DNA from 2 places in the Ferribacterium limneticum genome. Region 2 is predicted to be linked to the other one. Evidence: riboswitches for the same ligand, from Rfam matches in the RefSeq annotation. Region 2 holds a riboswitch; the other holds the start of a gene.
The links. A riboswitch is a leader RNA that binds a small molecule or an ion and turns the genes downstream of it on or off. The one in region 2 is predicted to bind glycine.
Positions count from the first base shown of each region.

Region 1: another riboswitch for glycine. It lies ahead of gcvT (glycine cleavage system aminomethyltransferase GcvT); the one in region 2 lies ahead of KI617_RS16805 (trimeric intracellular cation channel family protein).

Region 1 covers NZ_CP075191.1:1,732,921-1,738,652, reverse strand. The annotation lists gene KI617_RS08180 (tryptophan--tRNA ligase) at 1-779, opposite strand, end outside; gene KI617_RS08175 (site-2 protease family protein) at 787-1,440, opposite strand; gene KI617_RS08170 (L-threonylcarbamoyladenylate synthase) at 1,445-2,071, opposite strand; gene KI617_RS08165 (3',5'-nucleoside bisphosphate phosphatase) at 2,073-2,912, opposite strand; glycine riboswitch at 3,023-3,111, shown strand; glycine riboswitch at 3,123-3,202, shown strand; gene gcvT (glycine cleavage system aminomethyltransferase GcvT) at 3,280-4,371, shown strand; gene gcvH (glycine cleavage system protein GcvH) at 4,395-4,781, shown strand; gene gcvP (aminomethyl-transferring glycine dehydrogenase) at 4,942-5,732, shown strand, end outside.
Region 2 covers NZ_CP075191.1:3,490,235-3,495,966, forward strand. The annotation lists gene phoR (phosphate regulon sensor histidine kinase PhoR) at 1-734, shown strand, start outside; glycine riboswitch at 1,070-1,164, shown strand; gene KI617_RS16805 (trimeric intracellular cation channel family protein) at 1,322-1,990, shown strand; gene KI617_RS16810 (GGDEF domain-containing protein) at 2,063-3,886, opposite strand; gene KI617_RS16815 (ATP-binding protein) at 4,036-5,732, shown strand, end outside.

The DNA of each region.
Region 1 (5,732 bases), 1.8 Mb from region 2:
CCCGGCATCTTGGATTCCGGCGTCAGCAGGTAACCCGGCTCGACCAGGATCATCTTGCCCGTGCCTTCCAGGAAGCCGAACAGGCGCTCACGATCGATCGCCGACATGTGCTGGATCTCGTTGAGCATCGCCTTGGCCTGCTCGACGGCTTCCTTGTCTCCGTTCTGCTGGAAACGGGTACGCAGCTCTTCGTACAGGCGCGCCTTCTTGCTGCCCAGCTTCTTGACGGCTTCGCGAGCCTTGTCTTCAAAACCCGGCTCGCGGCCATACATGTGGTTGAAGCGGCGAGCCAGTTCACGGGTAAATTCAACATGCGGGATCTGGTCCTCGCCAACCGGTACCTTGTCGGCCCGGTAGATCAGGATGTCAGCGCTCATCAGCAGCGGATAGCCGAGGAAGCCATAGGTCGTCAGATCCTTGCCAGCCAGTTTTTCCTGCTGATCCTTGTAGGTCGGCACCCGCTCCAGCCAGCTGAGCGGCGTCATCATCGACATCAGCAGGTGCAGTTCGGCGTGCTCAGGCACCTTGGACTGGATGAACAGGGTCGACTGATTCGGATCAACACCGGCGGCCAGCCAGTCGATGACCATGTCCATCGAGGATTTTTCGATGCCTTGCGGATTGTCGTACTGGGTGGTCAGCGCATGCCAGTCAGCCACAAAGAACAGGCAGGGGTACTCATGCTGGAGCTTGACCCAGTTCTTGAGAACACCGTGATAGTGGCCGAGATGCAGCGACCCGGTTGGGCGCATGCCAGAGAGAACACGTTCTGCGTACATAGATTATTTAGTAAAGGCCAAAAATTAACTCGATCGCCCGGGCTGACAAAATGACCAGCGGGTTCATCACAGCGCCGAGGATACCGGTGAATAACAGGAGCAACAAAATCGGAAAACCCCAGCGTTCGATCTGGGCAAACTTCCACGCCATCTGATGTGGCAGCAGGCTAACCGCAATGCGACCACCATCAAGCGGCGGCAGCGGCAAGAGATTGAGCACCATCAGCACGCAATTGACCATGATGCCGATCTTGCTCATTTCAGACAGCGGCAGCGTGAATTCGCTGCTTGGCAGCAGCCAGGCCAGCTTGAGCAGAGCAGCCCAGACGAAAGCCATGAACAGGTTGGCGCCGGGACCGGCGGCAGCTACCCAGAACATATCCTGCTTGGGCTTGCGCAGGCGGCTGAAATCGACCGGCACCGGCTTGGCGTAGCCGAACAGGAAGGTACCGCCGGAGAAGAGCAGGATCGTGATCGGGATGATAATGGTGCCGACCAGATCGATGTGCCGCAGCGGGTTCAGGCTGATGCGGCCTTGCATCCAGGCCGTCGGATCGCCGAAATGGCGGGCCGCATAGCCGTGCGCTGCTTCATGCAAGGTAATCGCGAAAATCACCGGTAATGCCGAAATGGCCAGGGTCTGGATCAGGCTTTCGAACATGCGCTTAGTCGAGTCCGAAAGGTGCCAGCGAACCACGCCCGGCACGAATCAGTTCCGGCGCCGAGCCGGTCAGGTCGATGATCGTTGTCGGCTCCGTGCCGCAAGGACCGCCATCGAGGATCAACTCCAGCTGGTCTTCGAGCCGATCCTGGATTTCCCAGCCTTCGGTCAGCGCAAATTCGTCGCCCGGCAATTGCAAGGTAGTGGTCAGCAATGGCTCGCCCAGCTCTTCAAGCAAGGCCAGCGCCACAGGATGATCGGGAATGCGCAGGCCAATGGTCTTGCGTTTCGGATGCATGACCCGGCGCGGCAATTCCTTGGAACCTTCCAGAATGAAGGTATAGCTGCCGGGCGTCGCCGCCTTGAGCAAGCGGTACTGGGCATTGTCGACCCGGGCAAAATGGGCGATTTCAGAGAGATCTCGCACCATCAGCGTCAGGTGATGGCGATCATCCATCTGACGAATCAGGCGAATCCTGTCCAGTGCTTCCTTGTCGCCAAGATGGCAACCCAGGGCGTAGCAGGAGTCGGTGGGCAAGGCGACAATGGCACCATTGCGAATGAATTCAGCCGCCTGGACAAGCAAGCGCGACTGCGGAGATTCAGGATGAATATTGACAACGCGTGCCATGTCAGAACACCAGGCGCCAGACCGGTTTCAGGTCTTCAGGCAATTGAGGAAGTTTACCAAGATCGACATAGCTCTCTTCTGGCCCGTGGAAATCGGAGCCGCGAGAAGCATGGAACTCATAATGACGGGCCAGACGGGCAAAATGCATCACGTGATCCGGCGAATGACTGCCGCAGGTCACTTCGATACCCTGCCCGCCGACATCCTTGAAATCATCGAGGAAGCGGCGCATCTCAGCGCCGGACATCTTGTAGCGCCCGGGATGGGCCACGACAGCCACACCACCGGCACCGGTAATCCAGTTAACGGCTTCTTCGAGCGTCGCCCAGCGATGATCGACATAGCCCGGCTTGCCGGGCGTCAGGTAGTGCTGAAAAACGCCACTCATATCCTTGGCGATGCCGATCGAAACCATGTAACGCCCGAAATGCGCCCGAGAAATCAGGCTGGGGTTGGTCACGAAGCACAGGGCGCCTTCATAAACACCGGGAATACCGATTGCTGCGAGGGCGTCACCCATGCGCTTCGCCCGCTCGACACGACCAATGCGAAGTTCATCGAGGCCGCCAGTCAGCGCAGCATTGGCTGCATCAAAACCGAGGCCGACGATATGGATCGGGGTACCGCGCCACTCAATGGAGATTTCGACACCATTGACGAAACTCATCCCGACTTCTTCAGCCGTCGCCCTGGCCGTGGCAAGACCGCCGATATCGTCGTGGTCAGTCAATGCCCACAGATCGACACCATTCTCTGCCGCGCGTCTAGCCACCACTTCGGGCGGCAGCAAGCCGTCGGAAACGATGGAATGGCAATGAAAATCGAAATTGACAGGTATCACAGGCAAGCGTTTGAAGGCAAACGAAGAGTTTAGCACGAAGGGGGCCATACCCCGGACTCCCTTGTGCAGTGCAGCAGGTTGATTAGACCGGAGCATCCCGCTATAGTGCCTCCCGTTCCGTGGGAGAGCGCAGATCCGTCTGCCGCCGAAGGCGCAATTTCACCCGAAAACGCTCAGGCAAAAGGACCGCGGAACCGAAATGGCTTGCCATTTCGAAACTCTGGAGAGCGGCGTCAACAGCGCCCACCGATGGGGCAAATCTCTCAGGTATCGAGGACAGAGGGGTGAAACGCAAGATGTGTATCTTTCGTTTCACCCCTTTTTCGTTTCTAGAACCGGCTTTAATTAAAGCCTGTAAAGGACTGATATGCTGAAGAAAACGGTTTTGAATGCCGCTCACCGCGCGATGAATGCCCGGATGGTCGATTTCGGTGGTTGGGACATGCCGGTCAACTACGGTTCGCAGATCGAGGAGCACAACGCGGTCCGCAACAACTGCGGCATGTTCGACGTGTCGCACATGTGTCCGGTTGATGTGGTCGGCGCCGATTGCCGCGCTTTCCTCTCCCGCCTCGTCGCCAATGACGTGGCCAAGCTCAAGGTTTCCGGCAAGGCCCTCTACGCCGCCATGCTCAACGAAGCCGGCGGCGTTATCGACGACCTGATCATCTACTTCCTGACCGATACGCGCTTCCGCATTGTCGTCAATGCTGGCACGGCCGAGAAGGATCTGGCCTGGATGCAGGCCAAGGTCGCCGAATGGAAGCTCGACGTGACCATCACCCAGCGCCGCGATGGCGCCAACAACCTCGGCATCATCGCCGTCCAGGGCCCGAATGCCCGCGCCAAGGTCTGGGAAGTGCTGCCGCAGGCCAAGGCTGCGACCGAAGGTCTGAAGGCTTTCTTCGCTGCCGAGGTCGATCAGTACTTCATCGCCAGCACCGGCTACACCGGTGAAGATGGCTACGAAATCATGCTGCCTGCTGGCGAAGCCGAAGCGCTGTGGAACAAGCTCAATGCCGCCGGTGTTGCCCCTTGCGGCCTCGGTGCGCGCGACACGCTGCGCCTGGAAGCCGGCATGAATCTCTACGGCCAGGACATGGACGAGACGGTTTCGCCGCTCGACGCCGGTCTGGCCTGGACCGTGTCGTTGAATACTGATCGCGATTTCGTCGGCAAGGCAGCGCTGGTTACCAATGGCCAACAGAAGCAGTTCCTCGGCCTGATCCTGCTCGACAAGGGCGTGCTGCGCGGCCACCAGAAGGTCATGACCCCGCACGGCGACGGTGAAATCACCTCCGGCAGCTTCTCGCCGACGCTCCAGCAGTCCATCGCCCTCGCCCGCCTGCCGCTCGGCGTGCAGATCGGCGACGAAGTCGAAGTCGATATCCGTGGCAAGGCGCTCAAGGCCAAGGTCACCAAACCCGTATTCGCCCGCAACGGCAAAGCAGTCATCTAATTCACCCCATTCAGGAGAAAACCATGTCCAACGTCCTCGCCAACCTCAAGTACACCGCCTCCCACGAATGGATGCTGCTCAACGCTGACGGTTCCGTCACCGTCGGCATTACCGACCATGCCCAGGAAGCTCTCGGCGACCTCGTTTTCGTTGAACTGCCGGAAATTGGCGCCCATTTCGACGCCGAAAAGGAAATTGCCGTCGTTGAATCGGTCAAGGCTGCCGCTGACGTGTACGCCCCGATCGCCGGCACCGTCACCGAAGTGAACCAGGCTGCTGCCGATGCGCCGGAATCGGTCAATCAGGACGCCTACGCTGCCTGGCTGTTCAAGATGACACCGGACGATGTGGCCGACCTCGACAAGATGCTCGACGCCGCCGCCTACCAGGCCGTTGCTGACGCCGCGTAAGCATCGTCAGCATTTAAAGCTTCTCCCCCTCTAAGGGGGAGGATGGGTGGGGGATGGGTTCGGTTTGCGTATCGTGCAATACCCCATCCCCACCCCGGCCCTCCCCTTGAAGGGGAGGGAGCACAAAAAATCGCCGTATCTATCGTTTTCAAGGATTCCCATGCCGTTGAATCTTCCCCTTTCCGCCCTTGAACAGCACGACGAGTTCATCGGCCGTCACATCGGACCCTGCACCACCGAAATGGCTGCCATACTCGCCGCCATCGGTGCTGACAGCCTCGAACAGCTGATCGACCAGACTGTTCCCGCCGCCATTCGCCTGCCGGCAGACCTGCCGCTGCCCGCCCCGCGCCGCGAACACGAGGCGCTGGCCGACCTCAAGGCCATGGCCAGCAAAAATGTCGTCAACAAGTCCTGCATCGGCATGGGCTACTACGACACGCTGACGCCCAAAGTCATCCTGCGCAACGTGATGGAAAACCCGGGCTGGTACACCGCCTACACGCCCTACCAGGCCGAAATCGCCCAGGGCCGCCTGGAAGCGCTGATGAACTTCCAGCAGATGGTCGTCGACCTGACCGGCCTGGAAATCGCCAACGCCTCGCTGCTCGACGAAGCCACCGCTGCCGCCGAAGCCATGACCATGGCGCGTCGCGTTTCCAAGTCCAAGTCGAACCGCTTTCTGGTCGATGCCAACTGCTTCCCGCAGAGCATTGACGTGGTCAAGACCCGAGCCAGCTATTTCGGCTTCGAACTGGTCATCGGCGACATTGACGCCAACAAGGACGGCGAATTCTTCGGCGTCCTGCTCCAGTACCCGGGCGACAACGGCGAAGTCCGCGACCTGAGCGGCCTGATCGCCGGCTTCAAGGCGCATGGCACCACGGTCGCCGTCGCCTCCGACCTCATGGCCCTCGTCCTGCTCAAGTCGCCGGGCGCCATGGGCGCCGA
Region 2 (5,732 bases):
GCCGGCGCCTCATGCAGGTCAAGGATGTCACGCAGACCGAGCGCCTCGACCGCATGCGCCGCGATTTCGTCGCCAACGTGTCGCACGAGTTGCGCACACCGCTGACCGTGCTTGCCGGCTTCCTCGAAACGCTGCAGGAATTCGATGTCGACCGCGAGGAAAGAAACCGCTATCTCGAGATGATGGCCGACCAGTCGAAGCGCATGCAGTCTATCGTTCAGGACTTGCTGACCCTGTCCTCGATCGAATCGGCGCCGCCACCGGACAACGAGCCGGTGGACATGGCCAGCCTGCTCGACAAACTGCATCGCGATGCCGATGGCCTGTCCGCCGGTCGCCACACGATCATTGTCGAAAACGACGGCCATAATGACCTGCGCGGCTCCGAGCCGGAACTGGTCAGCGCCTTCGGCAACCTGGTCGCCAATGCCGTGCGCTACACGCCGGCCGGCGGCAAAATCCGGATCAGCTGGCGCGCTTCCCCGCAAGGCGGCGAATTCGCCGTGCAGGATTCCGGCATCGGCATCGAGGCCAAGCATATCCCCCGCCTGACCGAACGCTTCTACCGCGTCGACCGTGGCCGCTCTCGCGATGCCGGCGGCACCGGCCTCGGCCTGGCCATCGTCAAGCACTCGCTGAACCGCCACCAGGCGCAGCTCGATATCAAGAGCACCCCGGGCGTCGGCAGCTGCTTCACCGCCAAATTTCCGGCCAGCCGGGTGAGTAGCCTGTAAGCCGGCAACACCGGGCACACCACGGCTTCGACCCGGCAACTCCGTTCTGTTAAGCGGAAAACCCTTCGAATTAGTCGTTCCCGCGCGGGCGGGAACCCAGGGATTTCAAAGTACTGGATTCCCGCCTGCGCGGGAATGACGCTTAACTGAACGGCATTCGCTCCGACTGACCCTTGTCGCCTCTGCCTCGGCAGCCAAACCGGCGCAGGGGCCGCTCTATCCGCGAGGCTGCTTCGTGCTCGGCAAGAATCTTGCCGTTGGCATGAGGCTCGCCACCGCGTTTCAAGCGCTGGCCTGTCACTGATTGACAAGCAATCCGCCGAATCACGATAATCCGCCCTTCTGCGGGAGAGAGAGTTCCAAATTTGCGAACTCCGCCGAAGGCGCAAACTCCCATAATCGCTCAGGTACATTGAACCGCAGAAATGATTCGCCGGCTGGAGAGAAGTTGCAGGTGCCCTGGCGCCTGGCAACTCACCGAAGGGGCAGGCTCACAGCGAGCTGAAACTCTCAGGTAAAAGGACAGGGGGAGAGGCGTCACGGAAGACTCAATTCGAGCCTTCCGATTTTTGACGGAGTCTGTCCTGATGTTAGAAACTCTTATCCACGTTTTTCAGCCGCTCGCCACCAAGCAATTCGACCTGCTACTGGTCATCTATCTGGTCGCCATCGCGGCCGAAGCCATGTCTGGCGCGCTGGCGGCAGGGCGTCGCAACATGGACATTTTCGGGGTGGCCGTGATTGCCTTCGTCACCGCCCTGGGTGGCGGCACGATCAGGGATGTCATTCTTGGCAATTTCCCGATTGGCTGGACGCAACATCCCGAGTACGTCTATCTCGTCATCCTGTCCGGTCTGGCGACAACCTTGCTTGCCCGCTTCATGCACCACATGAAAAACATCTTCCTGATGCTGGATGCGATGGGTCTGGTCGCCTTCTCCCTGATTGGCTGCAATGTCGCCCTGCAACTCAATTACCCGGTCGTTGTCGTCATCATGGCCGGCATGCTGACCGGCATCTGCGGGGGCATTCTGCGCGATGTGCTTTGCAACCAGGTCCCCGTGGTTTTCTGCCGGGAGCTTTACGCCAGCGTGTCGCTCTTTGTCTGCGCCCTCTTCCTGGTCTTGAAATCAACCGACATCGACGCTGACCTCAATACGCTGGCGTGTTTTATCGCCGGCTTTGGCTTTCGCATGCTGGCGCTCCGTTTTGGCTGGAAGCTCCCGACCTTCTCTTACCAGCAGCGCTGGGACTGAACAAACGGGGCGCGTTCGCTTCAGCGCCAGGCTTGCCGGGCCTGCCAAGGAAATCCCGGCAGGCCGGCGGCGTCAGTTCAAGGCCCGCGCCACGGACAAAACGGCATCGCCGGCGCCCAAACGGCGGCGCTCGATGAACAGGCTGCCGCCCAGGGGTTCATTGGCGGCCGCCTTGGCTTTTTTCTTGGCCTGCTTCTTGGCGGCCGAAGCGGCAGCGGCGACTTCGCGATGCGATTCGCACTCCCCCAGGCCAATGCGAACGGCACCGATGGACAAGGTCGGCAAGCCCTGGAAGCTCACTTCACCGCGCCGGTTTTCAGCCATGTAGCCGCCTTGCAGGCGTTCGTCGATCGTCAGCAGGTTGCCGACCGCCTCGGCAAAGCTGGCGATGATTTGCCAGCAGCGCATTTCCCAGTCGGGGCTGCGGAAGATCACGAAAAAGTCGTCGCCGCCGATATGGCCGACAAAGTCCATGCGCTCGTCGGTGGCCTCGCAGAGCAGGCGGGCCAGCGTCTGGATGACGTCATCGCCGCGCCGGTAGCCATAGGTGTCGTTGTAGGGCTTGAAGTCGTCGATGTCGATGTACGCGGCCACGAACTGCTCGCCGGACGACAGCATGCGGTCGACATGCTCGTTGATCGGTACATTGCCCGGCAACTGGGTCAGCGGATTGGCGTAACGGGCGGCACTGATCTGCATTTCGGTAATGGTTGCCATCAGGTCATGGCTGGTCCCGACGCCGAGGTACTTGCCCTCGCCGGTGACGATGAAGCCATCGAACAGGTAATGCTTGGGCGCCATTGACAGCATCATCGCCAGTTCCTGGATGGTGGCGTGCTGGTCGACGATGAGCGGAGCGTGATCCATGAACAGATCGCAGGTCCGGCGCCCGAACAGTTCCTTGCGAAACGGCCGGGCGAAGCGGTCGATCATGCTGTGCCGGTTGATCATGCCCACCGGCTGCGTGCCCTGAACAACAGGCAGCACATCCAGATCGGGATCGGCTTCGAAACGGGCAATCACCTTCTCGTTGGTGGCATTCAGCGCCACGGGCTGGATCGTCCGGAGCAGGCTGCGCGCCGTCGGCAACTTGCCGGGGCCGCCGGTCATCGGCGACAGGGCCAGCGATTGCTGGTCGAGCGCTATCACCGTCTGACCCGGCAATTGCCTCACCGGATGGCTTTCCGGCCGGGCGATGAAATAGCCCTGGCCGCAGGCGATGCCCATGTCGCGCAGGCAGACGAAATCCTGATTGCGCTCGATGCCCTCGGCGACCAGTGAGGCATTGCAGATTTCGGCCAGATCCTGCATGGCCCGGACAAAATGAAACTTGATCCGGTCTTCGGCGATGCCGTGAATGAAATGCTTGTCGATCTTGACGAACTCCGGGCGCAACTCCGACCACATGCGCAGGTTGGCAAAGCCTTCGCCCAGGTCGTCGATGGCGATCTGGAAACCGCGCCCGCGATAGTGCTGCAGTGCCTCCAGGATGCCGGGCATGTCAGTGATCTGCTGATTCTCGGTCAATTCAAGCACGATACGGTTCGGGGCGATGCCGAGCGCGTTGAGCAGATCGCGGGTGTGGCCGTTCATCAGGCGTGGATCGAGCAGACACCCCGGGGTGACATTGAGAAACAGCCGGCCAGCCAGGCGCTGTGCGGCAAATGCCCGCAAGCTGGCCTGCCGGCAGAGGTGCTCAAGATCATTGGTCAAACCAAGCCGCGCCGCGGCTCCGAACAACTGGTCCGGCCGATGCAGCGGGCTCCCCTCCGGTCCCCGCATCAACGCTTCGTAGCCAAGGATGGCGCGCAGGCGAAAGTCCATAATGGGCTGAAAGACCGGGAACAAAAGCCCCTCGGTCATGATTCGCTGTAATTCCGCTGCTTCATCGATCATTGCGCACGCTTCCTGAGAACTGACTGTGCAGTTTAGAAAGCGAAGATTGCAAAGCCGTGACAGGAAAGTCGACCTTCGCAATTTTACCAATTCACAAACCTGTAACAGTCCTGCAGCAAGATAGCCGCCCCGCTTCGCGTCAGGTTGTCATGAAAACGCTGCTTGCCCCGCTCTTTGGAAAATATCGTGACCTTGTCCTGGCCATCGGCCTCTTCCTGGTCATCGATGCCGGCGTCTCGGCCATCAACATCTACACCTCGCGCCAGATCGAAACCGATACCCGGCTGATCAACACCGCCGGCCTGCTGCGCACTTACTCGCAACAACTGACCAAGGGCCTGCTGACCCTGGACATGGATCTGCGCAACGAGGCGCTGACCCAGTCCAGCCTGGCTGAAATCTCCGAAGCCCGGCTCGGCTTCGACGACGCACGCCAGGCGCTGCTGAGCGAACTGTCCAAACCGCCCGCCCTGACCCTGATCGAACCAGCCACCCTGCGCGAGGAGGCGCTGGAGAAGCTCAAGCAGGTCGTTCACACCTGGGAGCCGATCGAACGTGAAGTCGGCCCGCTGATCGTCAACGCGGCACCGGATAGCGAAACCACCGCCCGCGCCGTACAAAAGGCGGTCACCCGCAACAATCGCCTGACCCAGCAGGCAGATGACCTGAGTCATAGCCTCGAGGATATTGCCCGCCAGAAAACCTCGACCGTTCGTGTCATTCAGGCCGTCGCCATTTCGCTGGCTTTCCTCAACTTCGGCTTCATTGTCTTCACCTTTATTGGCCGACTTCTCGCCAGCGACCGCCAGATCACCCGGGCCCGCGAGGAGTCGGAACGCATCCTCGGCGCAGTTCACGAAGGTCTGTTCCTGCTCACCGCTGAGCGGACGGTCGGCCACCAGCGCTCAGCCTCGCTCGAGCGCCTGTTCGACAAGCCGCTGCTGCCCGGCACCCCGTTCAACGATTTTCTGGCGCTCATCACCTCGACGGAGAACTCGACAGCGGCCGAGGATTACATCGACCTGCTGTTCAATCCGAAAATGAAGCAGAGCCTCCTGAAGCAGCTGAATCCGCTGCAGGAGATCGAATTGCTGGGCAAGGCGGGGGCAAAACAGGGGCCGACCCACCTCAGTTTCGAGTTCGATCAGATCCGCGAAAACGGCCAGGTCGTTGCCCTGCTGGTCAGCGTTTTCGACGTTTCCCAGAAGCTCAGGCTGGAGCGCGAACTGGCCGGCGCCGAAGCCCGGGCCGATAGCGAAATGGCGCTGCTGCTCGGCGTCCTCGACCACAACCCGAACGAAGTGGCGGCCTTCCTCCATCGGGCCAAAGACACCCTGCAATTGATCAACGGCGAGTTGCAGAACATCCAGCCCTCCCGTCAGGCCTACCCGCAACTGGTCAACCGCATCGCCCGTACCGTGCATGGCATCAAGGGCGAAGCCGGGACACTGGGTTGCGCCAGTATCAGCCGGGTCGCCCACGAATTCGAGGATGAGCTGCAGCCGATGCGGCAGCGTACCGACCTGGCCGGCGATGACCTGATTCCGGTGGCGGTCGCGCTGAGTCGCCTGCTGGGCGAAATCGCCAAGGTGGAGGCGGTGATCAAGCGCATCCAGAAATTTGCCAACGATCGTCGCGATGAGCCGCCGGGCGGTTCGCTCGGCGAGAGCCTGCAGCGGATCGAACAGTTTGCCCTGAAGATCGCCGAAGACCTCAACAAGCAGGTGCGTTTTGAAGGGCTCAGCGAGATCGACGAGATCCCGCCGTCACTGTCCCGCCTGCTCGGCGAAATCGTTCCCCAGTTGATCCGCAACGCCGTCGTGCACGGTATCGAGGCACCAGAGCA